DNA from 2 places in the Stenotrophomonas sp. 109824_Sma genome. Region 2 is predicted to be linked to the other one. Evidence: predicted binding sites of a transcription regulator. Region 2 holds the regulator's gene; the other holds the start of a gene.
The links. Region 2 encodes HrcA, which represses chaperone genes, less so after heat shock. Its sites were predicted from a motif close to TTNGCACTCNNNNNNNNNGAGTGCNAA; they were not measured.
Positions count from the first base shown of each region.

Region 1: the regulator HrcA is predicted to act here: its motif matches at 11,498-11,524, upstream of ACZK1G_RS19955 (co-chaperone GroES).

Region 1 is NZ_CM151078.1:4,242,616-4,257,533, forward strand. It holds gene ACZK1G_RS19895 (GIY-YIG nuclease family protein) at 1-138, opposite strand, end outside; glycine riboswitch at 179-268, shown strand; glycine riboswitch at 282-385, shown strand; gene ACZK1G_RS19900 (trimeric intracellular cation channel family protein) at 470-1,087, shown strand; gene ACZK1G_RS19905 (3-deoxy-7-phosphoheptulonate synthase) at 1,285-2,358, opposite strand; gene ACZK1G_RS19910 (hypothetical protein) at 2,654-2,911, opposite strand; gene ACZK1G_RS19915 (DNA alkylation repair protein) at 3,025-3,765, opposite strand; gene ACZK1G_RS19920 (MarR family winged helix-turn-helix transcriptional regulator) at 3,762-4,262, opposite strand; gene ACZK1G_RS19925 (sensor histidine kinase) at 4,334-5,632, opposite strand; gene ACZK1G_RS19930 (response regulator) at 5,665-6,372, opposite strand; gene ACZK1G_RS19935 (pepsin/retropepsin-like aspartic protease family protein) at 6,479-7,408, shown strand; gene ACZK1G_RS19940 (serine hydrolase domain-containing protein) at 7,476-8,639, shown strand; gene ACZK1G_RS19945 (DUF6445 family protein) at 8,689-9,300, opposite strand; gene groL (chaperonin GroEL) at 9,433-11,082, opposite strand; gene ACZK1G_RS19955 (co-chaperone GroES) at 11,164-11,451, opposite strand; gene ACZK1G_RS19960 (endonuclease) at 11,810-13,600, shown strand; gene cutA (divalent-cation tolerance protein CutA) at 13,669-14,007, shown strand; gene ACZK1G_RS19970 (protein-disulfide reductase DsbD family protein) at 14,004-14,918, shown strand, end outside.
Region 2 is NZ_CM151078.1:1,888,261-1,903,178, reverse strand. It holds gene ACZK1G_RS09190 (ABC transporter transmembrane domain-containing protein) at 1-574, shown strand, start outside; gene ACZK1G_RS09185 (hypothetical protein) at 645-839, shown strand; gene ACZK1G_RS09180 (prephenate dehydrogenase) at 1,058-2,182, opposite strand; gene pdxY (pyridoxal kinase) at 2,179-3,087, opposite strand; gene ACZK1G_RS09170 (MFS transporter) at 3,632-4,831, opposite strand; gene ACZK1G_RS09165 (AraC family transcriptional regulator) at 4,904-5,701, shown strand; gene dnaJ (molecular chaperone DnaJ) at 5,802-6,926, opposite strand; gene dnaK (molecular chaperone DnaK) at 7,081-9,003, opposite strand; gene grpE (nucleotide exchange factor GrpE) at 9,186-9,701, opposite strand; gene hrcA (heat-inducible transcriptional repressor HrcA) at 9,765-10,829, opposite strand; gene recN (DNA repair protein RecN) at 10,945-12,606, shown strand; gene ACZK1G_RS09135 (LysR family transcriptional regulator) at 12,700-13,617, opposite strand; gene ACZK1G_RS09130 (SGNH/GDSL hydrolase family protein) at 13,715-14,918, shown strand, end outside.

The DNA.
Region 1 (14,918 bases), 2.4 Mb from region 2:
TGCCCGGGTGTAGCGCGCGCCCTTGCCGGCCTGGTGGGCGGCGAAACGCGCCTCCACATCGGTGCTGATGCCGGCGTAATAGCTGCCATCGCGGCATTCGAGCAGGTACAGGAACCACGGGCGGAGGGACGGGGCCATGCCCGGATTATGCCGTGCTGCACTGCAGCGGATATACTGGCGCCCGAATGCAGGAGAGAGGCGCCGCGCTGGCGCCCGCCGAAGGCGCAGGCTCCCATGATCGCTCAGGCCGGTGGGCTGGAATCCCACCAACCATGCATTCGACTCGCCGAGCTGGAGAGAGGTCACCGGGCACGCCCGGGACGATCCGCCGAAGGGGCACGCGGCCCACGCCGCTGAACTCTCAGGCAAAAGGACAGCGGGAGCGGCACCGGTCATCGTCATCCCGTCATTGCGCAGGCAGTGGCGGTATACGCGCATGGCCGGCCCCACCGCGCCCGGAGCCTGCCCCATGCTGCTGTCCATCATCTACCTGATCGCCATTTCCGCCGAAGCCATGACCGGCGCGCTGTCCGCCGGCCGCCGCCGCATGGACCTGTTCGGCGTGGTCATGATCGCCTGCGTCACCGCCCTCGGCGGCGGCTCGCTGCGCGACATCCTGCTCGGCCATTACCCGCTGGGCTGGGTGAAGCATCCCGAGTACCTGGGCTTCACCGTATGCGCGGCGCTGATCGCCACCTGGGTCGCACGCTGGATGCACCACTTCCGCCGCACCTTCCTGGTGCTCGATGGCCTGGGCCTGATCGCCTTCACCCTGATCGGCTGCTCGATCGCGCGCGAGGCCGGCCATGCGATGCCGATCGTGCTGATCGCCGGCATGCTGACCGGCGCGTTCGGCGGCGTGCTGCGCGACATCCTCTGCAACGAGGTGCCGCTGATCTTCCAGAAGGAGCTGTACGCGATCATCGCGCTGCTGACCGGCGCGGCCTATCTGTTGCTGCTGCATTGGGGCGTGGCCGATGCCACTGCGATCCTGTGCTGCCTGGGCGGCGGCTTCGCGCTGCGCCTGCTGGCGATCCACTACCGCTGGGAAATGCCGAAGTTCGTGTACCACGACGAAGTGCATTGAGGTTCGCGTTCGCCGAGCATGGGGTTCCAGGCTTGGCGCGGATCTACTGCACCACCCCGGCGATGTACCTGGCGCTGTCGCTCATGCGCAGCGCCAGGCGCATCGCCGGTGCAGATGGGCCGGTCTCCAACTCCGGCCGGCCCTGATCGCGGCCGCACCCCCGCAGGCGCTGGCCGCCATCCACACACGTGCCGCACTCAAGCGGCTTCGGACACCTTCACGTCGCGACGGGCGCGCACGGCCGCAGCCAGTCGCTGCAACACCGTCACGGTGGTGTCCCAGTCGATGCAGCCATCGGTGATGCTCTGCCCGTAGACCAGCGGCTGGCCTTCCACCAGTTCCTGGCGGCCACCAACCAGATGGCTCTCGATCATCACACCAACGATGCGCTGTTCGCCGTCTTCCAACTGAACGGCGATGTCCTCGATCACCTTCGGCTGGTTTTCCGGATTCTTCAGGCTGTTGGCATGGCTGGCGTCGATCATCAGGCGCGTCGGCAGCCTGGCCTTGGCCAGCACCTGGCAGGCGTCGGCGACGCTGCCTGCGTCGTAGTTCGGCTGCTTGCCGCCGCGCAGGATCACATGGCAATCCGGATTGCCGGCGGTCGATACGATGGCGGTACCGCCCTGCTTGGTGACCGACAGGAAGTGGTGCGGATTGGACGCTGCACCCACCGCGTCGGCGGCGATCTTCACGTTGCCATCGGTGCCGTTCTTGAAGCCGACCGGGCACGACAGCCCCGACGCCAGCTCGCGATGCACCTGGCTTTCGGTGGTGCGTGCACCGATCGCGCCCCACGCCACCAGGTCGGCGATGTACTGCGGCGAGATCACGTCAAGGAACTCGACACCGGCTGGCAGGCCGAGCTTGTTGATGTCGCGCAGCAGGCCGCGGGCGATGCGCAGGCCCTTGTCGATCCTGAAGCTGCCATCCAGGTCCGGATCGTTGATCAGGCCCTTCCAGCCCACCGTGGTGCGCGGCTTCTCGAAGTACACGCGCATGACGATTTCCAGTTCGCCGGCCAGCGCGTCGCGCAGCGGCTTGAGGCGCTGGGCGTATTCGATGGCGGCCTTCGGGTCGTGGATCGAGCACGGGCCCACCACCACCGCAAGGCGATCGTCACGGCCATGCAGGATCTGGTGCAGGGCCGCGCGCGAGGCGCTGACGGTGTCGGAGGCTTCATCGTCACAGGGCAGCATCGCCAGCAGCTGGGCGGGCGGTGTCAGCGGTTCGATGGTGCGGATACGCAGGTCGTCGGTGTGCGGGGGCATTGCAGGAGATCTCCGGAACGTTGGGGGTCCCCAGCGTGGCGGCATGAAAAAAGCCGCCAGGTTCGCTGGCGGCTTTCGGGAATGCGTCTGAAGCTTTCTTCAGGGTGAGCGCAGTCCTTCCTCCGCCAGTGGCTTCGGAAAGTAATACCAGTAAAAGCGGGTAGCGGCTGCGTTCATGGGGTGTATTGATAGCACAGCTTTTGCGCAGTGCAAAATGTTTCATCCGCAACTGGGGACCCGGTTCAGCGAGGTGCGCGCCAGCGCTGCCTACCTGGCAGCAGCCACGCAGAGTCGCTCATTTGCCATGCACTTCCACGTCCAGCAGCAGGCCTTCGTGGATGTCGGCCCAGCGTTCCAGCACGCGATCCAGCTCCTGCCTGGCCTCGTCCAGCTGCTCGGGGTTGAGCAGGGAACGGGCGGTGTAGAGGTCGGAGACCAACCGCCGCAGGGCCGCTTCCGGGATGGCGACCGACGGCCCTTCCAGCCCCGGCAACTGCAATGCCGGGCTGTCGCCAAGCGGGCCGAACAGCGTGACCTGGAGCGTGCTCTGCATGATCAACTTCCCTGCGGATGGACATGGGCAATGCACTGTTTACCGCGTCCGGGTGACAGGCGCATGTGCCATGCTCGCTTGAATGGCCTGGGGTTGCCGGCCAGCGGCCGGCACTACCGAAGCGAGCGCATCGCGCGTTTGCGGATGTAGGCGTTGGCGGTGCTGTCGTGCTCGCGCTGCCAGCGCGCGCAGAGTTCGCGCAGCCACTGCGGCTTTGTCTTTCCGGCATCATTGAGCCAGTTGCCGACGGAATCCTGCACATAGCGTTCCGGGTCATCGGCCAGTGCTTCCAGCAGCGCCACTGCATGTTCCGGATGTTGCTTGAACAGGGCGATGTGCGTGGCCCAGACACCACGCGGGCGCAGTGCTTCGCAGGCGAAGCGGCGCAGGTACGGCGATGTTTCCTGTGTCCACGGTTGCAGGTACCCGAGCGCCTGCACCGGCGCGGAAACAATGTCCGTGCGTAGCGCCAGCCACGCCCATTCGCGCACTCCGAAGTGTGGGTCGTCGGCCAGCGTGCGCATCTGCTGCAGCTTCTCTGCCAACGTTGCGCGAGCATCGCTGCCGATCAGATAACAGGCCCAGCCGCGCACGGTATCGGAGCTGTGATGCTGCCAGAGTGCAGGCGCGCCCTGCCCCGCCCCGCGCAGCAACTGCGCGGCCAAGGCCATGCGCTGGGTGATGCCCTTGCCTGAGGCTTCGTGCATGCGGTGCAGCGCTTCGGGTTCAAGCGCAGGCGCTACCCCTTGCAACAGCTCGGCGAAATCCACTGCCAGGCATTCGGCCAGATGGGTAGCGGCGGCGTTGCCGCTGTTGAGTGCGCGCCGCCGTTCCGCTGGAATGGGCGTGCTCATGCTGCGGATTCCCGCCCGGCGTCCGTGTGCTGCCAGACCTTGTGCAGCAGCCGTGACAGCTGTTGCTGTTCATCCGCATCCAGGCCGTTGAACAGGCCGCCGATCCACTGTGTGTGCTGCTCGAACAGCGCTTCGGCCAGGCGCGCCCCCTTTGCGGTCAACACGATCTGCAGGCGGCGGCCATCCTCGGCATCGCTGCGACGCTGCAGCAGGCCTTCGCGTTGCATGCCGTCGAGCAGGCCGCTGATGGTGGCACGGGTCACGCCGGCACGCTCTGCCAGTTCATGGGGCGGCAGCGTGCCGCCCGCCCCGTGTAGCAGGAACAGCACGATGAAGCGGCCCTCGCTGAGCCCGTGCGGTGCAAGCCGGGCAGCGCAGTCGCGATCGATCGACGAGGCCAGCGAGAGCAGCTGGAAACACAGGCGCAGCTGCGCGACGTTGGCGTGGCCGCGTCGCTGCGCCTCATCCAGCAGGGCATGGTGCTTGGCTTTGATCATGGCACCCCTTCAATATGATTAGCCACCTAATCATATTATAAAAATACTTCATCCATGAACCACGCCGGTGTTCAGGAGAACGTCCCCAGCAACAGGCGCGCGATCAGCCCGCCGCCCTCACGGTGCAGCAGCTGCAGTTCGCCTGCGTGCCGCCTGGCCACATTGGCGGCCACAGCCAACCCCAACCCGGCGCCACCGGTGGCGCGGCTGCGCGAGCTCTCGCTGCGCTGGAACGGTTGCAGCAGGCGTGCACGGTCGGCCTCGGCGATGCCCGGGCCGCGGTCCATCACATCCAGCTGCACCCTGTGGCCGGCCATGGCGAGCTGCAGCTCCACGGCCCCGGCGTAGCGCTCGGCGTTGTCGATGAGATTGTCGACCGCGCGCCGGATCAGCAGCGCATCGCCGTTCCAGCGCAGCGTGTCCGGCCCCTGGATGGAGATGCCGGCTCCGCGCAGCAGCGCCGCCTGCACGCACTCCTCCAGCAGCGCAGCCAGATCCAGCGAGTGCATCTGCAACGGCTGCAGTTCACCACGTGCGTAGTCGAGCACCTGCTCGATCATCGTATCCATGCGCTCGATGTCCGCCACCATCCGTGCCGCCTGTGGCGCAGGCGCAAACTCGGCGCGTAGGCGCAGGCCGGTCAACGGCGTGCGCAGATCATGCGCCACTGCGGCCAGCATGTGGGTCATGTCCTGTGCCTGCGCATGCAGGCGATCGCGACCGGTGCTGATCGCAGCGGCCAGCATCTGTACCTCGCGTGGGCCGTCATCCGGCAAGGGCGCTGCGGCCTGCAGGTCCACCCGTGCGCTGGCTTCGGCCAGGCGGTGCAGCGGGCGTCCCAGCCGGATCGATGCCCACGCCGCCAGCGGCGCCAGCAGGACCGCACCACCCAGCAGCGCAAGCACCACCTGGCGGCGCCAGGCCGCCAGATCGCTGTGATCGCTGCCGACCACCTGCCAACGGCCATCGGCCTGGCGTACGCCCAGTTCAAACGGCGGCCATTGCATGGCGGTCAGTACCGCCGCCTGCGCCTTCAGTACACCGGCCCGCGCCGTGGCATCGAGCACGGTACCCCCCTCGATGACCTGCACGTCCGGCGCCTTGCCCTGCCCACTCCAGACCAGGCGTACCTCCTTCGCCGGCAAACCCATCTGCAGCGCCGCCAACTGGGTGAGCCAGTCGCTGGCGCTGCCCTGTGGTGGTGCGTCCTGTGTCGCCAGATGCAGGCCCAATGGCGCTGCGGCCTGTTCGCCGCGCAGCACCTGCACGGCCTGGTCCAACCGCATCGGCGGAGGCGCGGGCCGGGGCATCCAGCCAACCACGGCCACGCTGACCAATGTCGCCAGCAGCAGGCTGGCCAGGGCCAGCATCGCGATCCAGCGCGCGGTCGGCCACCGGCTGCTCACAACACCTGTACCTCGGCGTCGAAGCGGTAGCCTTCACCGCGCAAGGTCTGCACCAGGGCTTCAGCACCGGGTGAGGCCTGCCCCAGCTTGCGTCGCAGCCGACTGATCGCCAGGTCGACCGCACGATCGACGCTGTCGGTGGGTTCACCGCGGCTCAGCTGCAGCAGCTGCTCACGCCCCAGCACCCGCCCGGGACGTTCGGCCAGCGCCAGCAGCAGGCTGAACTCACCGCGGCTGAGCATCAGTTCGTTTCCGTCCGGCGCGAACAGGCGACGTTGATCAGGCAGCAGCCGCCAACCGGCAAAGCGCAGTTCGCTGGCCACCTGCGCGCGCAGCTTGTGCTGGCGGCGCAGCAGCGCGCGTACCCGTGCCAGCAGCTCCCGCGGATCGAACGGCTTGGCCAGGTAGTCGTCCGCACCCATCTCCAGTCCGATCACCCGATCCGGCGCGCTGCCCATCGCCGACAGCATCAGGATCGGGATGGCGCGTGCCTGCAGCCGGCGGCAGACCGAAAGCCCGTCCTCGCCGGGCATCATCCAGTCAAGGATGATCAGGTCGGGCCGTTCGCTCTGCAGCACCATGTCGAGCGCCGTCGCGTCCGCGGCCACCCGCACCTGGTAGCCATGCAGCAACAGGCAATCGGCGATGGCATCGCGGATGCTGGCGTCGTCATCGACAACGATGACACGGGCGGGAGTCGTCATGCGGGCAGTATCGGGCCGGTCTGTATCAGGACGGTATCAACAGCGATATTCCCGCGATACGCCGCTGCGCGCCAATGGGCGCCCATGATCACTGCGGAGATTTCCCTTGCGCCTCATCCTCCTGTCCCTGCTTGCTGCGCCGCTGCCTGCGCTGGCGTCCGATGCCCCCGAACACGTGCTGCCAATGTGGATGCAGGGTGGTCATCCGGCGGTGGCCGTCCTGCTGGACGGACGCGCCGAACCGCTGCGCTTCGTGGTCGACAGTGCCGCCGGGGCAACGCTGGTCGATGCCCGTGTGGCGAGGCGCTATGGCCTGGAGGATGCGGATGCGGCGGTATCGCACGCCCAGGGCGCAAGTGCGAAGGCGGCCCGGTTGCAGCGCACGCGCAGCACGTCCTGGCAGCTGGGCAGCTGGCAGCTGCAGGCCCGTGGCATGCAGGTCGACCTGTCCTCCCTGGCCAAGGACGATGATCCGGCCATCGACGGTTTGATCGGCAATGACCTGACCGGACGCTGGGACACGCGCTGGGACTTCGGCGGCAATCGCCTGGCGCTATGGACGCCTGGCCGATTGAACCTGGAAGGACCGGGTTGCCAGCCCAATGCGCTGCCCGAGCGCACTGCCAGCCTGCGCCAGTTCGGCTTCATCACACTGGCACTGGGCACGCCGGGTGTGGAGGCCATTGCCGTGGTCGACACCGGCGCGGCGCAGACTGTTCTCAACGCTGAAGCGGCCCGCGCACTGGGGTTGCGCACCGACGGCAGCGACGCACGGGTAAGCATGCGCGAAAAGGGCACCGAGGGGCTGGGCGGCGGCGCGCAGGCCACCTGGCTGTACACCCTGCCCGGGATGACCGGCAGCGGCTGGAAGCACCCGTCGATGGAGGTCCGCATCAGCGAACTACCGGTGTTCAAGGCGATCGGCCTGGAGGCGCGGCCGGCGCTGATCCTCGGTGCCGATGCAATGCGCGGAGGCCAGGTGGACTTCGGTGCCGGCGCGGCCCGGATCTGCCTGCGCCGGCCGCAGGCCAGCTGACATCTGGCAATGACGCCAGCGGCAGCCTGGCGTAGCATCGCCGTGCGCCCCACCAGGAGTTCCACGCATGTGCCGTGCCACCCTGATGTTGCTGACGCTGCTCCCGCTGGCGGTACTGGCCGCGCCGCCACCCGTGCCCACGCCGGCTCGCATCGATGCCGAAGCACAGCGGCTGATGCAGGCGGCCCATGCGCGCGGGATGGCGCTGGCGGTGATCGACGACGGCAAGGTGGTGCACGTGGCCGCCTACGGTGAACGCAACGCCGCGGGCGAGCCGCTGCGCACCGACACTGTGATGTACGCCGCATCGCTGACCAAGATGGCGTTCGGGTACCTGGTCGCACAACTGGTGCAGGACGCGCGTATCGATCTGGACGCCAGCATTGCTACCGCCCTGGACAAACCGCTGCCGGACTATCCACCGGAACCGAAGAAGTACGCCGACTACAGCGTGCTGGCCAGTGATGCGCGCTGGCGCCAGCTCACGCCGCGACGGCTGCTGAACCACGCCAGCGGCTTCGCCAACTTCGGCTTTCTCGAACCGGATGGCCGCTTGAAGTTCCACTTCGACCCCGGCAGCCGCTACGCATACTCCGGTGATGGGCTGATCCTGCTGCAGTTCGTGATTGAACGCGGGCGGCCGGGTCAGGACGTGGGCACCTTGATGCAGCAGCGCGTGTTCGATCGCTTCGGCATGGCGCGGACCAGCATGACGTGGCGCAGCGATTTCGCCGGCAACCTGGCCGATGGCTGGACGGCCGAAGGCAATTCAGAGCCGCACGATGAACGCAGCCGTGTGCGGGCGGCGGGGTCGATGGATACCACCATCACCGACATGGCCCACTTCGCCGCCGGCTATGTGCGCGGCGATGGGCTGTCCCCGGCAATGCGCAGGGAGCTGGTGCGGCCACAGCTACCGATCACCACCGCCAGCCAGTTCCCAACACTGCAGCCGGAGCTGCCCGTTGCGCAGCAGCACAGGGATCTGGCCGCGGGCCTGGGCGTAGTGACCTTCCGTGGTCCCCAGGGTGCAGGCTTCTACAAGGGCGGCCACGACGATGCGGTCGGCAACACCCTGGTGTGCATCGAGCGGCACAAACGCTGCGTGGTGATCCTGGGCAACGATGTACGGGCGGAGGCTACGTTCCCGGCACTGGTGGCGTTCGTGCTGGGCGATACCGGCGTGCCATGGCAGTGGGAGTACGGCGCGGCGAAGGCATTCGTCGAGTGACGGTGCGATGACGCCTGCGTGGCGAGCGCGGCGTGGATGGCTGCCCCGCTTATCGCGCCTGTTCGAAGAACATCAGGTACACCAGCCGGCCATTCTCCAGGCAGTCGCCGAACGCGGGCCCGGCGGTGTGCCAGAACCAGGGGCGCAGCAGCACCAGCCGGTTGAAGCGCATCGGGATGCGCATGGTCATTTCCCACTGGCTGTCGTCGTTGCTGTCGCGCTCGATGATGTCGCGATGCATGTCGCCGCCGTTGGCATAGCCTAATGCGGCCAGCTCCGCTGCATCCAGGGCCATGCGCTCGGTGCCGGTGCGGCGGTGGCGGAAGAACTCGGTGCCGCCCTCGCAGTGCTCCGGTGCACTCAGGTAGAGGATGCCCGACCAGTGCGAGTGGTCGGCGTGCACCTTGGCGCGGCCGGTATCACCGGCCAGGGTGATCCGGAACTTGCCGTGCGACTGCAGCGGGTTGACCGGCCGCAGCGGTTCGTTGACCAGCCGCGAGACCGCGCCGGACAGTCCATCCAGATCCAGCCGCTGCTGCGAATTGCGGCCGGGAAACGCGCCCTCCTGCACGGGATAGGTCAGGCCCAGCGCCGCCTGGCGCAACCCCTGCGCATCGGCAGGAGAAAGGAAGTCGTCAACGATGATGAACGAGGTAGGCATGGCCACCGAGCGTAGCGATGCGCTGCGGCGGCAGCAACCGGGCAACGAAAAACCCCGCCTCGCGGCGGGGTTCTTCCTTGCATCGGGAAGGCGTGCCGACCAGGGCCGGCAACGACCGCCGGGGACGTGGACTTAGAAGTCCATGCCGCCCATGCCACCCATGCCGCCCATGCCACCGGCGCCACCCATGGCCGGCTCGTCCTTCTTCGGAGCTTCGGCAACCATGGCTTCGGTGGTGATCATCAGGCCAGCAATCGAAGCGGCGTTCTGCAGCGCCGAACGGGTCACCTTGGTCGGGTCCAGGATGCCGAACTGCAGCATGTCGCCGAACTCGCCGGTGGCGGCGTTGTAGCCGAAGCTGCCGGTGCCTTCCTTGACCTTGTTGATGATGACCGACGGCTCTTCGCCGGCGTTGGCCACGATTTCGCGCAGCGGGGCTTCCATCGCGCGCAGGGCGATCTGGATGCCGTGGTTCTGGTCTTCGTTGGCACCCTTCAGGCCGGCCAGTGCGGTGACCGCACGAACCAGGGCCACGCCGCCGCCCGGGACCACGCCTTCTTCAACGGCTGCACGGGTGGCGTGCAGGGCGTCGTCGACGCGATCCTTCTTTTCCTTCATTTCGATTTCGGTCGACGCGCCGACCTTGATCACGGCAACGCCGCCGGCCAGCTTGGCCACGCGTTCCTGCAGCTTCTCGCGATCGTAGTCGGAGGAGGTGTCCTGGATCTGGGTCTTGATCTGGCCGACGCGTGCATCGACGGCCGCCTTGTCGCCCACGCCATCGATGATGGTGGTGTTTTCCTTGGAAACCTGCACCTTCTTGGCGCGGCCCAGGTCCTTGATGGTGGCCTTTTCCAGCGACAGGCCGACTTCTTCGGAGATCACGGTGCCGCCGGTCAGCACGGCCATGTCTTCCAGCATCGCCTTGCGACGGTCGCCGAAGCCCGGAGCCTTGACGGCCACGACCTTGACGATGCCACGGATGGTGTTGACCACCAGGGTGGCCAGCGCTTCGCCTTCGACTTCCTCGGCCACGATCAGCAGCGGCTTGCCGGCCTTGGCGACGCCTTCCAGCACCGGCAGCAGGTCACGGACGTTGGAGATCTTCTTGTCGTGCAGCAGGATGAACGGGTCATCCAGATCAGCGGTCTGCGACTGCTGGTTGTTGATGAAGTACGGGGACAGGTAGCCGCGGTCGAACTGCATGCCCTTGACCACGTCCAGCTCGTTGTCCAGGCCCGAGCCTTCTTCAACGGTGATCACGCCTTCCTTGCCGACTTCCTTCATCGCGTCGGCGATGATCTGGCCGATCGACTCGTCCGAGTTGGCCGAGATGGTACCGACCTGGGCAATCGCCTTGTCGTCGGCGGTCGGCTTGGAGATGGTCTTCAGTTCGGCAACGGCGGCCACGACGGCCTTGTCGATACCACGCTTCAGGTCCATCGGGTTCATGCCGGCGGCAACCGCCTTGGCACCTTCGCGGATCAGGGCCTGGGCCAGCACGGTGGCGGTGGTGGTGCCGTCGCCCGCGTCATCGTTGGTGCGCGAAGCAACTTCCTTCACCATCTGCGCGCCCATGTTCTCGAACTTGTCAGCCAGTTCGATTTCCTTGGCGACGGAGACGCCGTCCTTGGTGATGGTCGGCGCGCCGAAGCTCTTTTCCAGCACGACGTTGCGGCCCTTCGGGCCCAGGGTGGCCTTGACGGCATTGGCGAGAACGTTGACGCCGCGCACCATGCGCGAACGGGCGTCTTCACCGAAACGAATATCCTTGGCAGCCATTGCATTTACCTCATTGGTAGCGCCGGACGAGGCCCGGCGGCTGGGATTTGGGGATCAGGTTGAAACAGGTCGCGCCGGGGCTCAGCCGATGACGGCGAGCACGTCGTCTTCGCGCAGGACCTTGTACTCGACGCCTTCGCTCTTGTACGAGCTGCCGGCGTACTGGCCGTAGATGACCTTGTCGCCGACCTTCAGCGACGGAGCGCGCACGCTGCCGTTGTCCAGCGGCTTGCCCGGGCCGACGGCCACGACTTCACCCTTGGTGGACTTTTCCTTGGCCGAATCCGGAATGACGATGCCACCGGCGGAGATTTCGTCGGCTTCGATCGGCTTGACCACAACGCGGTCGTGCAGCGGCTTGATGCTCATGAGAGACCTCTTAAGTTATTGATTGGTCTGAAAAAGTCTGGCGATGTTAGCACTCACCCCAGGTGACTGCCAGCATTGCTCGCGAAAAAGCCCGATGAATCGGGAGCAGGACAGAGATGGAGCTGCGCCCGGACCTTTCAAGGCCGGGCGAGCAAAAATTTTCGCCGCCCCGGGATGCGCGGATTCCCACCCTGCGTGAAGGCATTCAGGCCGGTGCAGCGCGACAACCCCGTGCCCAAAACCCTCGACATTTGGTGACCAGCGTCGCACTGTCAGATATCTGACGTTCATTTACGACAAAGTGTCACTGGATCGGCCTTAGGCTCGGCCGCGCATTCCCAATCACAAGGAGTAGTCGATGCGATTGCTGTCCCCGCTTGCCGCCGCCTGCCTGCTGGCCCTGGCCGCCGCGCCGGCCCAGGCCGAGGTCTTCATCAATGAACTGCACTACGACGACAGCACCGCCGCCGGTGACGTCGGCGAAGCGATCGAGGTCGTGGCCACCGCCGGTGAGGACCTGTCCGGCTACCGCCTGTACCTGTACAACGGCGCCAACGCCTCGGCCGCCGTGGTGTACGACAACAAGCCGGTGCCGGCTGGCAGCGCCGCCGGCTGCGGCAGCGCCACGATCGCCGTGGTCAACTACCCGACCAACGGCATCCAGAACGGCCCCAACGACGGCATCGCCCTGGTCGATGCCAGCGGCAAGGTGGTCCAGTTCCTCAGCTACGAGGGCGCCATCACCGCCTCCGGCGGCCCTGCCGCCGGCATGACCAGCCAGAACATCCCGGTGGCCGAGACCAACAGCACGGCGCCGGGCACCTCGCTGCAGCTGACCGGCAGCGGCAGCCAGTACGCCCACTTCACCTGGGCCGAGTCGGCCAAGCAGACGTTCGGCAGCTGCAACAACGGCCAGACCTTCAGCGGCGGTGGCACCCCGGGCCCGAACACGCCGCCGTCGGTCTCCACCACCACCCCGGCGCAGGGCAGCAGCACCTTCCCGGCCGCCGCCGACCTGGAAGTGGTGTTCAGCGAGACGGTGAACCTGGCCAGTGGCGCCTTCGCCCTGAGCTGCGGCACCTCCGGCAGCGTGCCGCTGACTTTCCCGGCCAGCGGCCGCAGCGTGAAGCTGTCCACCAACACCGCGCTGGTGGCCGGTGAAGCCTGCCGCTTCGATATCCGTGCCGCGCGCATCACCGACCTGCAGGGCGCGCACCCGGCCGCCGACAGCCGCATCGCCTTCACCGTGGCCAGCACCGGCGGCAATCCGGACCCGGGCAACCCGGGCGTGCCGGCCGGCTACTACTCCAAGGTCAACACCAGCAGCCCCAGCCAGCTGCGCTGCTCGCTGCACGCCACCATCAAGGGCCACACCGCCTATCCGTACAGTGGCTCGGGCACCAGTACCTGGACCATCCTGGAAATCGCCGACGAGGATCCGAACAATTCCGGCAGGATCCTGGATGCGTATCGCAACCACAGCTACGCCAAGGTGACCGATCGCGCCGGCAGCGGCAGTGGCCTGAAGTACAACCGCGAGCACACCTGGCCGAACTCGCTGGGCTTTGCCAGCACCACCGGCGACAAGGGCCTGCCGTACGCGCCGTACACCGACACCCACATGCTGTACCTGACCGACGCGCAGTGGAACGCCGACCGTGGCAACAAGCCGTTCGGCAAGTGCGACGCCAATTGCGGCGAGCGCGCCACCGAGGCCAACAACGGTCAGGGCGGCGGCAGCGGTGGCTATCCGGGCAACTCCAACTGGGTGCGCACGCCGGACGGCAACACCGGCACCTTCGAGGTGTGGGGCAAGCGCAAGGGCGACATGGCGCGTGCGGTGATGTACATGGCGATCCGCTACGAGGGCGGCAAGGATGCGGCCACCGGCCAGTCCGAGCCGGACCTGGAGCTGACCGACGACCGCAGCAAGATCGTCAAGACCAGCAGTTCGCCGGCCTACATGGGCCTGCTGTCGACCCTGATCGACTGGCACCTGTCCGATCCGCCGGATGATGCCGAGCGTGCGCGCAATGACGTGGTCTACAGCTTCCAGGGCAACCGCAATCCGTTCATCGACCACCCCGAGTGGGCAACCCCGGCCCTGTTCACCTCGGCCAAGCCGGCCACCTGCCAGCTGGCCAACTGACCGCGCAACGCAGCGGTCCACCGCCGCCGCCGGGCCCTGACCCGGCGGCGGCCCTATACTCGACGGTCATGTCGACCGTCGATCCCGTCCTGCTGCTGTTGACCACCTGCCCGGACCGGGCCAGTGCCGAGCGCATCGCGCACGCGCTGGTCGGCGAGCGCCTGGCGGCGTGCGTAACCCGCCTCGATGGCGCGCAGTCGACCTACCGCTGGCAGGGCGAGGTGACCACCGACGCCGAACTGCAGCTGCTGGTGAAAACCACCGCGAGCCGCGTCGATGACGCGATTGCCCGGATCGTCGCACTGCATCCGTATGAACTCCCGGAGTGCATCGCGGTCGAAACCCGGGCCGGCCTGCCGGCGTATCTGGACTGGATCCGGGCACAGACCCGGGAGGACACTGATTGAAGACTCTGTTTGCGCGCGGCGCCGCCTTGTGCGCCCTGTTGTGGCTCTCGCTGCCGGCCTTCGCGCTGGATGAGAAGGACCTGCTGCCGGTGGACCAGGCGTTCGCGCTGACCGCCAGTGCCCCCGAACGGGGCCAGGTGCAACTGCAGTTCAAGATCGCACCGGGCTATTACCTGTATCGCCACCGCACCAGCGTCAAGGCCGACCCGGCCTTCAACGCCGGCGCGCTGCAGATGCCCAAGGGCGACAGGCACCACGACGATTTCTTCGGCGAGGTCGAGACCTATCGCGAGCGCCTGCAGGCCACCCTGCCCGGCACGCCGACCGACGCCGCCGGCACCATCAGCCTGGAAGTGCGTTACCAGGGCTGCGCCGATGCCGGTGTCTGCTACCCGCCGCAGAAGCGCGTGGTGCAGGTCACCCTGCCGGGCGCCGGTGCGGCGTCCGCGCCGCCTGCCGCGCGTACGGGTGCGGCCAGCCCGTTCAACAACCCGCTGGCCGGTGCCGGCAACAGCGGTGGCCTGCGCCTGCCGGGCGCGGCCAACAACAGCCAGGCCCTGCCGCTGCCGTCGGAACAGGCGTTCGGCTTCGATGCCATCGCCAGTGACGGCAACACCCTGCTGCTGCGCTTCAGCCCAGCGCCCGGCTATTACCTGTATCGCGACCGCACCTCGCTGAAGCTGGAAGGCAGCGCCGGCGTGCTGGCCGACAAGCCGCGCTGGCCAGCCGCGCAATCGCATCGCGACGAGCACTTCGGCGATGTCTCGGTCTACTTCAACCAGGTGGAAGTGCCGCTGCCGCTGCGCCGCACTGTCACTGATGCGGTCGACAGCACCCTGGTGGTGACCTTCCAGGGCTGCCAGACCGATGGCATCTGCTACCCGCCGATGACCCGCCGGGTGAAGCTGTCG
Region 2 (14,918 bases):
CTTCCACGATCCGGCCAGCGGCCACATCTGCGTCGATGGCATCGACGTGCGCCAGGTCGATCCGGCCGAGCTGCGCGCGCAGCTGGCGCTGGTGCCGCAACAGCCGACGCTGTTCGCGGCCAGTGCGCGCGACAACATCCGCTACGGCCGCCTGCAGGCCAGTGACGCCGAGGTCGAAGCTGCCGCGCGTGCGGCCGAGGCCGATGGCTTCCTGCGTGCGTTGCCGCAGGGCTACGACAGTGAGCTGGGCGAACGCGGTGCGCGCCTGTCCGGTGGCCAGCAGCAGCGCGTGGCGATTGCCCGCGCACTGCTGAAGGATGCGCCGATCCTGCTGCTGGATGAAGCCACCAGCGCGCTGGATGCGCAGAGCGAGCATGGTGTGCAGCAGGCGCTTGAGCGTCTGATGGCTGGCCGCACCACGCTGGTCATCGCCCACCGCCTGGCCACCGTGCTCAAGGCCGACCGCATCGTGGTGATGGACCAGGGCCGTATCGTCGCCGAAGGCACCCATGCCCAGCTTCTGGCCGAAGGCGGACTGTACGCTGAACTGGCACGACTGCAGTTCATCGATTGATGACGGCCGGCTAACATCGGCCGGACCAAGCTGGCCTCGCATCAGCAGCATCCGCTGAAGGAGGTACGTGATGTCATTCCGTCAGTTCCCTGCAGTCGACAGCAACGGCGAAAGCCACATCATCATCGAGTTCAAGCCAGAGGCGAATGGCAGCGGGCATCACTCTGAAGCCACGCCGCGTTACGAGCTGGATGACGGGCGTCATCTGGTACGCAATGGCCGGGAATTCACTACCAGCGGCGGCGAACTGCGGTTGATGATCTAGCGCTGCCACCCTGCCTGGTGGGTGCCCACCGTGGTGGGCGCTGGGTTTATCGTTGCGCCTGACGGGCGCGGCTGCGAAAAGCAGTCGAGCACGGCTCGACGCTACAAAAAGGCGTGATCAATTTTTCGCCAAGCATCTTGACAGCCTTGCCTGACAAGGGCTGCGCAGGGTTATCCACACGTTTGCTCAGAAACCATCCACACCGCCTGTGGATGAATTCAGCCCAGCACCCGCCCGATGCCGCTGGCGTCCACGTCGGCTGCCGCCCGGGTGATCGCCGCCGGGTCGCTGCCGGCCACGAATCCGATGCGGAAGTGCACTTCACCGCCGGGCGTACGCGAGGAATGGATCGAAGCCAGGCTGATGCCATGCTGCTCGAACACGTTCAGCAGCTCGCGCAGCGAGCCAGGCCGGTCCTCCGGCAGGTGCACCGACAGCGCGTTGCGCTCGGTCAGGTCGGCCAGCAGGTACCCCACGCGTTCGAACGTGTAGTTGCCGTCCGCCAGCGCCTGCTCGCCGAAGGCAGCGTGATTGGCCGACAGCAGGTGCTGACGGAATGCAGCACGTGCGCGGTCGTCGCCCTGCCCGACCTGCACCTGCAGAGCCTGCAGCTGCCCCACCAGCCGCTCCAGCATCGGTGCCACGTACGGGTTGCCGAACTGGATGTCTTCGTAGATCGCCGGATTCAGCGACAGGATGCGCGAGATGATCGCCGTATCCAGCTCGAACGACGCCGAACGGTACGGCATCATCGCGGCCAGATCGCCCAGCTGCGGCTGGTACTGGCGCAGCACGCCGGCCTGGGCCAGGTGGGTGGCATGCACCATCGCCTGCACCAGCGCCATCATCTGGTCGTGGTGCTGCGGCGTGGCGCGCGCGCACTCGGCCTGCAGCGCCGTGCACAGCGTATCGACCCACGGCTGCCAGTGCTGCAGGCGCGCTTCGCAGACCACCATCACCCGGCCCTTCAGGGTCGGCGCCTTCGGCGGCGCGGTCATCGGGTGCAGGCCGACCACTTCGGCCTGCGAGGCCAGCATCGCCTGCACCGGTGCCTCCTTTACCGAGGTCACATCCAGCCACAGCCTGCCCTGCTCGCGGCCCGCCGATTGCCGCACGTACTCGGCGATCAACGCCGGCGTGTGCCGGATCGGTGCCGAGAACACCAGTACATCGGCCTGCGCCAGCAGCTGTTCCGGCGTGTGCGAATCCGGGTCGGCCGGGTCGTGGCCGATCACCTGCAGCTGCAGGTGCTGCTGGAAGAAGCGGGTCAGCCAGCGCCCATAGGCACCGGCGCTGCCGATGATGCCGACCGTGCGCGGCGTGCGTGGATCCAGGCCGCTCATGCCACGCGTTCAGCGCGGAAGCGCGTTCCTTCGGCCAGCGCCGCCGGCGCAGCAGCGATCACGTCGAACTCCTCGAAACCGTTGTCCAGGGTCGCCTCCAGCGCCGCATGGGTGCCAGCGATGGCACGCGAAATCGCCTGCTGCATCGACTCACCGCGCAGCAGGAACGACACCACCAGCGACATCAGCACGTCACCGGTGCCGGCCACATCCACCGGCAGCAGCGGTGAGGTCCAGCGCCAGGTTTCCTCGCGACCGACCGCCAGGGTCACCAGTTCACCCGGGTTGCCGCCCACGCTGTGCGCGATCACCCAATGCGGGCCACGGTCCAGCAGCGTGCGCGCGGCGGCAATGGCATCGGCCTCGGCCAGTGCCGGCATGCCGGTCAGGCGATTCAGCTCGAAGGCGTTCGGCGTCACCAGCCAGGCATGCGGCAGCAGGCGCTCGGCGAAGATCGCTTCCAGGCCCGGTTCCACGTAGGGGCCGGTATGGGTGTCACCGATCACCGGGTCCAGGCAGTAACGCAGCTGCGGGCAGGCCGGCAGGATGTTGTCCAGCCAGTCGGCGAAGGCGGCACCGTTGGCGGTGCTGCCGAAGTAGCCGGAGACGAGCATCTTCGCCCGCTGCGGCAGGCCGCGTTCGCGGGCGCCGAGCAGCAGGTCGGCGAACCAGTCGGCGGGCAGCACGCGGCCGCGGGTGGTGTCGTAGAACGGCGCATTGCTCAGCAACACGGTCGGGATTTCCGCGACGCGCACGCCGAGTGCACGCATCGGCGGCACGGCGGCGCTGTTGCCGGCGTGGCCGTAGACAAGTTGCGACTGGACCGAGATGACATCGATCGGCGACGGGCCGTCGGGCCGCTGGCGGCGGCCGTGGACCAGGTGGTTATCGAGGGATTCGCTCATGCCCGCATTCTACGCCCAAGGGGGTTTTCGGCAGGGCTTGCAGCCCTGCACCTGCAGAATCAACGTCAACGTCAACGTCAAAAGCCAAAGCGGCATTCCGTGAGTTGGCGGGACGGTGTGGGTGGGCAGGACACGCCGTAAACCCATCCATGGGGGCTCGATGGCGCCATCCATGGCGCCAACGGTCCTGCCCACCCACACCGCCCCACCTCTGACAGACTCCGGATGTCTGTTGGTAGGTGTCGACCTTGGTCGACACATCTTTCAGATATCGATATACAAAAATGGGGTCAGATCCGTTTTCCTTCGGAAAACGGATCTGACCCCCAAGAGCTGTTCCGACAGATCACGGAAAACTGTCGAAGGCGGGGTGGGTGCGGTTGAGGGGGCGTGAGCCGCATGGATGCGGCGACCGAGCTTACATGGACGTACTTGCAGCGTCCCCCTCAACCGGACCCACCCCGCCAATCCACGGATAGCCAGCTTTTGCCGTTGCCTTGGCTTCAGCAGGTGCAGGGCTGCAAGCCCTGCAAACCCAAACCCCTCAGTGAGCAGCAGGCCGCGACGGCGGCAGCCACGCCGCCACGATGCCCAGCAGCGGCAGGAACGCGGTCAGCTGATAGACGTACTCGATGCTGGTCTTGTCCGCCAGCAGGCCCAGCACGGCCGCACCCAGCCCGCCCATGCCGAACGCGAAGCCGAAGAACAGGCCCGACACCATGCCGATGCGGTGCGGCATCATTTCCTGTGCATACACCACGATCGCCGAGAACGCCGAGGACAGCACGAAGCCGATCAGCACCGCCAGCACCGTGGTCCACAGCAGGTCCGCATGCGGCAGCATCAGCGCGAACGGGGCCACGCCGAGGATCGAGGTCCAGATGATCGGCTTGCGGCCGATGCGGTCACCCAGCGGGCCGCCGAGGAAGCCGCCAGCGGCGGACGCCACCAGGAACGCGAACAGGTGCAACTGGGCCTGTGCCACCGGAATGCCGAAATGGTGGATCAGGTAGAAGGTGAAGTAGCTGCCGATGCTGGCCATGTAGAAGTATTTGCTGAAGATCAGCACCAGCAGGATCGCCAGCACCTTGGCCACGGTGCGCGGCGGATGCCGCGGCACCATCGCAGCCGTGCTGACCGGTCGTGGCGTGCCCAGATGCAACGCGTACCAGCGGCCGACATAGGTCAGTAGAGCGATGCCGATCAGGGCGGCGCCGGCAAACCACGATGCGGCATGCTGGCCATACGGCACGATCACCGCCGCTGCAATCAGCGGGCCCAACGCCGTACCGAAATTGCCGCCGACCTGGAACACCGACTGCGCGAAGCCGTGACGGCCGCCCGAAGCCAACCGCGCAATGCGCGAGGCCTCGGGATGGAAGATGGCCGAACCGATGCCGACCATTGCCGCCGCCATCAGCACCACCGCGTAGTTCGGCGCGAAGCCGAGCAGCAGCATGCCGCACAGGGTCGAGGCCATGCCGATCGGCAGCGAATAGGGTGCCGGGCGACGGTCGGTGGCCATGCCGATCAACGGCTGGAAGATCGACGCGGTGAGCTGGTAGGTCAGCGTGATCAGGCCGATCTGGGTGAAGCTGAGGTTGAAGCCGCCCTTGATCACCGGATAGATGGCCAGGATCAGCGACTGCATCATGTCGTTGACGACATGCGAGGTGGAGATGGCGGCCAGCACGCCGGGAGCCACCGGGCGTGAGGTCGTTGCGGGAGAAGCCAGGGTCGACATGGACACAGTCAGGTTGGGGGCGAGCCACGCATGCTACGGTGGGCCCCCACTCCCTTCTGCCGCGTTCGGGTCATGGCATATCGCAAAAAGGACACTCCCTGCCCGATCCGCGAGACCGCGCCGTGGAACGAGGTGCCGGTACATCGCCCGGTGACCAGCCGCGCCCGCCACTACCCGCCCGGCACCCACATCGCGCCCCACCGGCATCGCCGTCACCAACTGGTCTTCGCCATGTCCGGTCTGATGGTGGTGCGCGCGGACGGCGGCCGCTGGGTCGTGCCCTCCACCCGCGCGATCTGGGTTCCGGCCGGCATGGCGCATGCGGTGGACTGCATCGCCGAAGTGCACATGCGCAGCCTGTACGTGGAACCGGACTTTGCACCGCAACTGCCGGATGGGGCGTTCGCAGTGCAGGTGGCGCCGCTGCTGCGCGAACTGCTGCTGGCCGCCAGCCTGATCGAGTCCGCGCACGTGGACGACAGCCGCGACGGCCGCGTGGTGCGCCTGCTGCTGGACGAACTGCACCGCATGGACGTGCTGCCGCTGCACCTGCCCTCGCCCACCGACCCGCGCCTGCAGCGGATCTGCCAGCACATCCAGAAGCATCCTGGCGACGATGCCACGCTGCAGGACTGGGCGCAGGCGCTGCAGGTGGACGTGAAGACCATCCAGCGCCATTTCGCCAGCGAACTGGGCATGACCTTCGGGCAGTGGCGGCAGCAGGCGCGGCTTCTGGCCGCCCTGGAGCGACTGGCGGTCGGCGACAAGGTCATCGATGTGGCGCTGGCGATGGGCTACGACAGCCCGAGCGCGTTCACCAGCATGTTCAAGCGGCAGCTGGGGCAGACGCCGGCGGCATTTTTCCGATGATCCCTTGAACGGCATCCACGCATGGCGTGGATCTACTGCACCACAAACGACAACGCCGGGCATGGCCCGGCGCTATCGTTCATCGCTTCCGTCGAAAAACTCAGGACGTCATCCGGTCCCAGAAGCCCTTAACGCCATCCATGAAGGTGGCCGACTTCGGCGAATGCTTGCGCGCTTCCTCGCCGACGAAGGTGGCTTCGAACTGTTCCAGCAGCTTGCGCTGTTCGTTGGTGAGGTTGACCGGGGTCTCCACCACCACGCGGCAGTACAGGTCGCCCTCGCTGCGGCTGCGCACCGAACGTACGCCCTTGCCACGCAGGCGGAACAGCTTGCCGGTCTGGGTCTCGGCCGGGATGCGGATTTCCGCTTCGCCGCCGAGGGTCGCCACGCGTACGGTGTCACCCAGCGCCGCCTGCGAGATGCGGATCGGCACCTCGCAGTGCAGGTCGTCGCCATCGCGCTGGAAGATCGCATGCTCGCGCACGCGCACTTCCACGTACAGGTCACCCGGCGGCGTACCGGCCGGACCGGCCTCGCCTTCGCCCTGCAGGCGGATACGGTCGCCCGTATCGACGCCCGCCGGCACCTTCACCGACAGCACCTTGTCTTCCTCGACACGGCCGTTGCCGTGGCAGGTCTTGCAGGGCTTGGCGATGATCTGGCCACGGCCACCGCAGTTGTGGCAGGCCTGCTGCATGGCGAAGATGCCGCGCTGGATGCGCACCTGCCCACGGCCATGGCAGACGTTGCAGGTCTCGACCTTGCCATCTTCGGAGCCACTGCCATCGCAGTCGCCGCACTCGGCCAGGGTCGGGATCTCGATGCGGCGCTCGACGCCGCGCACGGCCTCTTCCAGGTCCAGCTCCATCACGTAGCCGATGTCGGCACCGCGACGGGCCTGGCGCGGACCACCGCCGCCACCGCCAAAGATGTTGCCGAAGATATCGCCGAAGATATCGTTCATGTCCGGGCCGCCCGGACCACCGCCGCCCATGCCGTGCTCGAACGCGGCGTGGCCGTGGCTGTCGTACATGCGGCGCTTGTTGCCGTCGGACAGCACTTCGTAGGCTTCCTTGCACTCCTTGAAGGAGGCTTCGGCCGCCGCATCACCCGGGTTGCGGTCAGGGTGGAACTTCATCGCGCAGCGACGGTAGGCCTTCTTCAGCTCGTCGTCGGTGGCGGTGCGGGCAACGCCCAGCACTTCGTAGTAATCGCGCTTGCTCATATCGTGAATCGGGTTCCGGAAAGTCGGGATTCGTCAAAGCGGAAGAGCGGAACCAGGTCCGCTCTTGCGTCGGGCGCCCCGACACGCCGGTGGGCGGTCAGGACCCTGATGCGACAACGGGACGCTGATGGCCAGCGTCCCGTGTCGGTCCGGATCAGGACTTCTTGTCGTCCTTGACTTCGGTGAACTCGGCGTCGACCACGTCGTCCTGCGCCTTGCCGGCGTTGCCGGCGTCGGCACCCGGGGCACCGCCCTGGTCGGCCGAAGCAGCGGCGAACAGCGACTGGCCAGCTTCCTCCAGCACCTTCGACTTGGCTTCGATCTGCGCCTTGTCGTCACCCTTCATCGCGGTTTCCAGGTCGGCCAGGGCCGCCTCGACCTTGCCGATCACTTCGCCGCCGACCTTGCTGCCGTGCTCGGTGATGGCACTGCGGGTGCCGTGGATCAGGGCGTCGGCCTGGTTGCGGGCCTGCACCAGCTCCTGGAACTTCTTGTCTTCTTCGCGGTTGGCTTCCGCGTCGGCGACCATGCGCGCGATCTCTTCCTCGGACAGGCCCGAACCGGCCTTGATCTCGACCTTCTGTTCCTTGTTGGTCTTCTTGTCCTTGGCCGACACGTGCAGGATGCCGTTGGCGTCGATGTCGAAGGACACTTCCACCTGCGGCAGGCCGCGCGGGGCCGGCTCGATGCCGGACAGGTCGAACTTGGCCAGCGACTTGTTGAAGCGGGCCTGTTCGCGCTCACCCTGCAGCACGTGCACGGTCACGGCCGACTGGTTGTCCTCGGCGGTGGAGAACACCTGCGAGGCCTTGGTCGGGATGGTGGTGTTCTTCTCGATGATCTTGGTGAACACGCCACCCATGGTCTCGATGCCCAGCGACAGCGGGGTCACGTCCAGCAGCAGCACGTCCTTGACGTCGCCGCCCAGCACGCCGCCCTGGATCGCAGCACCCAGTGCCACGGCTTCGTCCGGGTTGACGTCCTTGCGCGGTTCCTTACCGAAGAACTCGGTCACCGCCTGCTGCACCTTCGGCATGCGGGTCTGGCCACCGACCAGGATCACTTCGCTGATGTCGCTCGAACGCAGGCCGGCATCGTTCAGGGCGACGCGGCACGGCTCGATCGACTTCTTGATCAGGTCTTCCACCAGTGCTTCCAGCTTGGCGCGGGTCAGCTTGATGTTCAGGTGCTTCGGGCCCGAGGCGTCAGCGGTGACGTACGGCAGGTTCACTTCGGTCTGCTGGGCGCTGGACAGCTCGATCTTGGCGCGCTCGGCAGCATCCTTCAGGCGCTGCAGGGCCAGCGGATCCTTGCGCAGGTCGATGCCCTGGTCCTTGTTGAACTCTTCAACCAGGTACTCGATGACGCGGTTGTCGAAGTCTTCGCCGCCCAGGAAGGTGTCGCCGTTGGTGGCCAGCACTTCGAACTGCTTCTCGCCGTCGACGTTGGCGATCTCGATCACCGAGACGTCGAAGGTGCCGCCGCCGAGGTCGTACACCACGATCTTGCGATCCTTGTTGTCGCCCTTGTCCAGGCCATAGGCCAGCGCGGCCGCGGTCGGCTCGTTGATGATGCGCTTGACGTCCAGGCCGGCAATGCGGCCGGCGTCCTTGGTCGCCTGGCGCTGGCTGTCGTTGAAGTAGGCCGGCACGGTGATGACCGCTTCGGTGACCTTCTCACCGAGGAAGTCCTCGGCGGTCTTCTTCATCTTTTCCAGCACCTTGGCCGAGATTTCCTGCGGGGCCATCTTCTTGCCATCGCTGGTCGACACCCAGGCGTCGCCATTGTCATGGGCCAGGATGCCGTACGGGACGTGGGCGATGTCCTTCTGCACTTCGGCATCGGTGAACTTGCGGCCGATCAGGCGCTTCACCGCGTAGAAGGTGTTCTTCGGGTTGGTGACGGCCTGGCGCTTGGCCGAGGCGCCCACCAGGACTTCGCCGTCCTTGGTGTAGGCGACGATCGACGGGGTGGTGCGATCGCCTTCCGAATTCTCGATGACGCGGGCCTTGCCGCCGTCCATGATCGCCACGCACGAGTTGGTGGTGCCGAGGTCGATACCAATGATCTTGCCCATGGGGGAGACTCCTGAGGATGCTTGTTGGGGTCAGTCCGGCCGTTCGGCCGGTGGATGAATACGATGTGGGGGAGGCTCGTGGAACATTCAAGCCATCTCCCGAACGCTGTGTTCAGCGCCTGGAAAACCTTGCCGGGCATGGCCCGGCACGATCGGGACCGGGCATCGCCCGGCCCGATCGATCAGTCGGCGGCCACCACCACCAGCGCCGGCCGCAGCAGGCGCTCGTTGAGCAGGTAGCCCTTCTGGAACACGGTCACCACGGTGCCGGGAGCGGCACCCGGCGCCGGCACCTGGCTGATCGCCTGGTGGTGCTCCGGGTTGAACGGCTGGCCGGTCGGGTCCAGCAGGACCAGGCCATTGTCGGCGGCAACCTTCAGCAGCTGCTTGTAGGTCAACTCCAGGCCCTCCCGCAGCGGATGCGGGTCATCGCCGGCAGCCTTCAGGCCGGCATCCAGGCTGTCGAATACCGGCAGCAGCTCGCCCAGCAGCTTCTCGTTGGCGAACTTGCGGGCCTGCTCGATGTCACGGGCAACGCGCTTGCGCTGGTTCTCGAGGTCGGCGCGCTCACGCAGCGCATCGGCCTTGATCTGCTCGACTTCGGCGCGCAGGCGCTCCACTTCGTCGTTGACGCCGGCGGCGGCGGCCGCATCGGCGGCAGTCTGCTGGGATTCGATATCTGGATGTTCGTGGTTCATGTCTGGGTCCCTGGCGGTCAGTCTCCGCCTCCACCCACCCTAGTGTGGGCGGGATGCTGCGTTTCAAGCGTCGGATGTTCCGGGAGTGCGCCCGGCCGGCGAAAAGGCCGCGCCAAGCACATCGGCGGTGGCCTGGACCAGCGGGATCATGCGGTCGTAGGCCATCCGCTTGGGGCCGATCACGCCCAGCACGCCCAGCACCTGGCCATTGGCGGTGTACGGGGCGGTGACCAGCGAGACCCCCTGCAACGGCATCATCCCGGTCTCTTCGCCAATGAAGATGCGCACCCCCGGGGCCTGGATGGTGCGCTCCAGCAACTGCAGGATCTCGCGCTTGCTGGAGAACAGCTCGAACAGCTCGCGCAGGCGTTCCAGGTCGGACAGGTCCTGCACCCCCATCAGGCGGGTCTGGCCGGCCACCAGCATGTCGTCGGCCGCCGGCTGCAGGGCCTGCTCGGCCAGCTCGATGCTGTGCGCCAGCAGCTGCTCCAGCTCGGAGCGGGCATCGCGCAGCTCCAGCAGCAGGCGGGTGCGGATCTCGGCCATCGGCAGGCCGGCGAAGTGCGCATTGAGGTAGTTGGCGACCTGCTCCAACTGGCCCGGCGCGAACTCCTGGCGGGTCTCGATGACGCGGTTCTGCACCTCGTTGTCGGCGAACACCAGGATCGCCAGCACCCGGCGCCCATCCAGCGCCACGAAATCGATCTGGCGGAAGGCGAACTGCTCGCGCCGCGGCGCGCTGACCACGCCGACGAAGTGGCTCATCGCCGACAGCAGCTCCGAGGCGCTGCCGAGCAGGGCCTGGGTGCTGCCGCCGCCGGCCAGCTCCTGCCGCAACCGGGCCAGCTCACCCTCGCCCGGCGGCTGCATCTGCAGCAGGCTGTCGACGAACACCCGGTAACCATGCGCGGTCGGGATGCGCCCGGCCGAGGTGTGTGGCGAGGCCAGCAGCCCCAGGTCTTCCAGGTCGCCGAGGATGTTGCGGATGGTGGCCGGGCTGACCTCCAGGCCGGCCACGCGCGCCAGCGTCTGCGAGCCGACCGGCTCACCGTCCTGGATGTAACGCGCGATCAGCGTGCGCAGCAGATGGCGCGCACGCGGGGCAAGCTGGTCGGGAGAACCGTGCATGGAATCAACCTGTGAGACACGGACACTAGATAATGGCGGCGGATCACCTTGGCAAGTCATTGGACCTCCCTCGCCCGCGTGCTAGCGTTGCGCGGCTGCTGACACCCCCTTACCCATGCTCAGACATCTTTCGATCAAGGATTTCGCCGTCGTCCGCGCCACCGAACTGGAGTTCGGGCCAGGCATGACCGTGGTTTCAGGCGAGACCGGCGCCGGCAAGTCGCTGATGGTCGACGCGCTGGGCTTCCTGTCCGGCCTGCGCGCCGACAGCGGCGTGGTCCGCCATGGCGCCGCGCGTGCCGAGCTTTCGGCCGAGTTCGCGCTGGACCAGCTGCAGGCCGCGCGCCAGTGGCTGGCCGACAACGAGCTGGACGACGAGGAACAATGCCAGCTGCGCCGCGTGATCCGCGCCGATGGCGGCTCGCGGGCGTGGATCAATGGCCGCCCGGTGACCCTGGCACAGCTGGGCGACCTGGCCGCGCTGCTGGTGGAGATCCATGGCCAGCACGAGCAGCAGGCCCTGCTGGCACGCCCATCACAGCTGGCCCTGCTGGACGCCTATGCCGGCAACGAGGACGAGCGCCGCCAGGTGCGCCGCGCCGCTGCGGCCTGGCAGGCCCTGGTCGATGAATCGCTGGCGCTGTCGCAACAGGGCGACGTCAGTGACCGGATCGGCTTCCTGGAACACCAGCTGCGCGAACTGGACCGCGAAGACCTGGAACCGGAGTCGATCGTCGCACTCGGTGCCAGCCACCGCCGCCAGGCCCATGCCAGCGCCCTGCTGAGCGCCTGCCAGGCGGCCAGCAACCAGCTCAACGGCGACGACGGCAGTTCCGCGCTGGACCTGCTGCAGCAGGTGCGCCACGAACTGTCGCGCCTGATCGAACACGACCCGCGCCTGGGCGAGGTGGACGGCCTGATCGAGAACGCCTCGATCCAGCTGCACGAAGCCCTGTCGCTGCTGGACCGCGTGCATGACGACCTCGACGCCGACCCGGAGCAGTTCGAGGAGAACGAGCGTCGCCTCGGCCGCCTTCACGACCTAGCCCGCAAGCACCGCGTGCCGATGGACGAGCTGGGCGCGCAGCGCGAGCGCATGCATGCCGAAGTGGAACAGCTGCGCGGCGCCGACGAACGCTTGCAGCGCCTGGCCGGCGAGATCGACAAGGCCGCCGCCGCCTGGCGCGTACAGGCCGAGGTGCTGACCGCCAGCCGTCGCAGCGCCGCTGCCGAACTGTCGGCCACCACCACCGGCATCATCGCCGAGCTCGGCATGGGCGGTGGCCAGTTCCTGATCGAGCTGGAGCCACAGGACGCCGGCAAGCCCGACCCGCAGGGTGCCGAACGCGTGGAGTTCCTGGTGGCGGCCAACGCCGGCCAGCCGCCGCGCGCCCTGCGCAAGGTGGCCTCGGGCGGTGAACTGTCACGTATCTCGCTGGCCATTGAAGTGGCTGCGCTGGACCTGGATGCGGTGCCGACCATGGTGTTCGACGAGGTCGACTCCGGCATCGGCGGTGCAGTGGCTGACATTGTTGGCCAGAAGCTGCGCGCCCTCGGCGAAAAGCGCCAGGTGCTGTGCGTGACCCACCTGCCACAGGTCGCCTCCAAGGGTCATGCCCATTACCGGGTCAGCAAGGCCCCGGTGGAAGGCATGACCCAGAGCGCAGTGGAAAAGCTGGACAGCAAGGCGCGCGAGGAAGAACTGGCGCGCATGCTCGGTGGCGTGGAAGTGAGCAAGGAAGCGCGCGCCGCCGCCCGCAAGCTGCTGCAGGTGTAACGCGGGCCGGCTTCCGCGCGGTAGTGCCGGCCGCTGGCCGGCAACCCGATGGGGGTCGGCGAAGATCGTGAGGTTGCCGGCCAGCGGCCGGCACTACCCCCGTGGCTGCGTCAGATCGACGTTCTCCACCAGGAAATCGAGGAAGGCGCGCACCCGCAGCGGCAGGTAGCCGCCCTGCCCCAGGAACACGGCGTGCACCTCTTCAAGGTCACCGGGGTTGGCTTCCTCCAGCACCGGCAACAAGCGCCCGGCGGCAATATCCTGCTGCACCTGGAACGCTGCCAGCCGCGCCATGCCCAGCCCACCCAGCACCAGCTGGCGCAGTGCATCGCCGTTGCTGGCGCGCGCATTGCCACTGGGCAGCAGCATGCGTTCGCGACCGTCCTGCAACAGCGGCCAGCCCTGCATCGCCCGCGCATGGCCGATATCCAGCCGGTTATGCGACTGCAGCTCCTCAGCCGTGCGTGGCAGCCCGTGCTGCAGCGCGTAGGCGGGCGCAGCCACGATCATCATCCGCGTCGCACCCAGCCGCCGCGCCACCAGGCTGGAGCTCTTCAGGGGACCGGCCCGCACCGCCACGTCGGTGCGCTGCTCAAGCAGGTCGATCACCTCGTCGTTGAGGGTCAGGTCCACGCCTACCTGCGGGTTGCGTTCGAGGAACGCCGGCAGCAGCGGCAACAGGAAATGCTGGCCGAATGGCACGTTGGAATTGACCCGCAACCGCCCACGCGGCTCGGCATGGGCGCTGGCACAGCGCTCGGCCTCCTCCAGGTCGGCCAGCACGCGCAGGCCGCGCTCGTAGAACGCGCAGCCTTCCGGGGTCAGCTGCAACTGGCGGGTGGAGCGTTGCAGCAGGCGCGTACCCAGCCGCTGCTCCAGCCGGGCCACCAGCTTGCTCACCGCTGACGGCGTCATGTCCAGGGTGCGTGCGGCGGCGGAGAAGCCACCGGTCTCGATCACCCGCACGAACACTTCCAGTTCGCCGGATCGGTTGATGTCGGGTCGCGCCATGGCGATGAATCCAGTTCACAGATGATTATCCATGCGCAGTCTAGTTCACAGATCGATGGAGAATCACCATGGCCGTCCCTCCTCCCGGGATTGCCCGATGAACCGCTTCAGCCAGCTCACCGCGACCGCCTTGATCGCCCTGTCCAGCGCAGCCAGCGCCGCCCCGGACCCGCACTGGGTCGCCAGCTGGCAGGCCAGTCCGCAACCGGTCTGGGGCGCCGATTTCCTGTTCCCGACCCTGGTTCCGGCCACGCTGCAGGACCAGACCTTCCGCCAGACCGCGCGCATCAGCCTGGGCGGGCCCCGGCTGCGGGTGCGGCTGAGCAATGCCTACGGCACCGAGCCGCTGCGGATCGGGGCGGCCAGCGTGGCCGCACACGCGGGTGTCACCCCGCAGCCGCTCAGCTTCGACGGCCAGCCCGGCGTATCGATCGAGCCCGGTCAGGAACGGCTGAGCGATCCACTGGCGGTGGCCACGGAAGACCGCCAGGCGTTGCAGGTCAATGTCTTTGTGCCGGGGCCGACGCCACTGCAGACCTTCCATTGGGAGGGGCGCCAGACCAGCTGGATCGCCGGCGGCAACCAGACCCTGGCGCGCGACCTGCAGGGTGCCAGTTCCACTACCGCCCGCCTGTTCCTGACCGGTATCGAGGTCGAGGCCAGCGCCAGCGCGCGCAGCGTGGTGGTGATCGGCGATTCGATCACCGATGGCGCCACCGCCAGCCTCGACCAGGACCAGCGCTGGACCGACCACCTGGCCGCACGCCTGGCACCGCGGGGCGTGGCGGTGGTCAACGCCGGCATCTCCGGCGGCCGGCTGCTGCGTGACGGCATGGGCGAGTCGATTCTGGCCCGCCTGCAGCGCGACGCACTGGATCAGCCCGGCGTGGACAGTGTGATCGTGCTGATCGGCATCAACGACATCAGCTGGCCCGGCACCGCCTTTGCCCGCGCGCAGCCCCGGCCCAGCCTGGCCGAACTGCAGGCCGGCTATCGCGCCCTGGCCGAACAGGCCCATCGGCGGGGTCTACGCATCCTCGTCGCCACCCTGACGCCGTTCGCCGACGCCCTGCCCGGCACGCCGCTGGACGACTACTACCAGCCGGACAAGGAGGCCCTGCGCCAACAGCTCAATGCCTGGCTGCGCAGCGACAGCCCGTTCGATGCGGTGATCGACCTGGATGCGGCGCTGCGCGACCCGGCCGATCCATCACGGATGGCCGCCGCCTACGACTCCGGCGACCACCTGCATCCGGGCGATGCAGGTAACCGGGCCATGGCCGAGGCGGTGGATCTGGAGG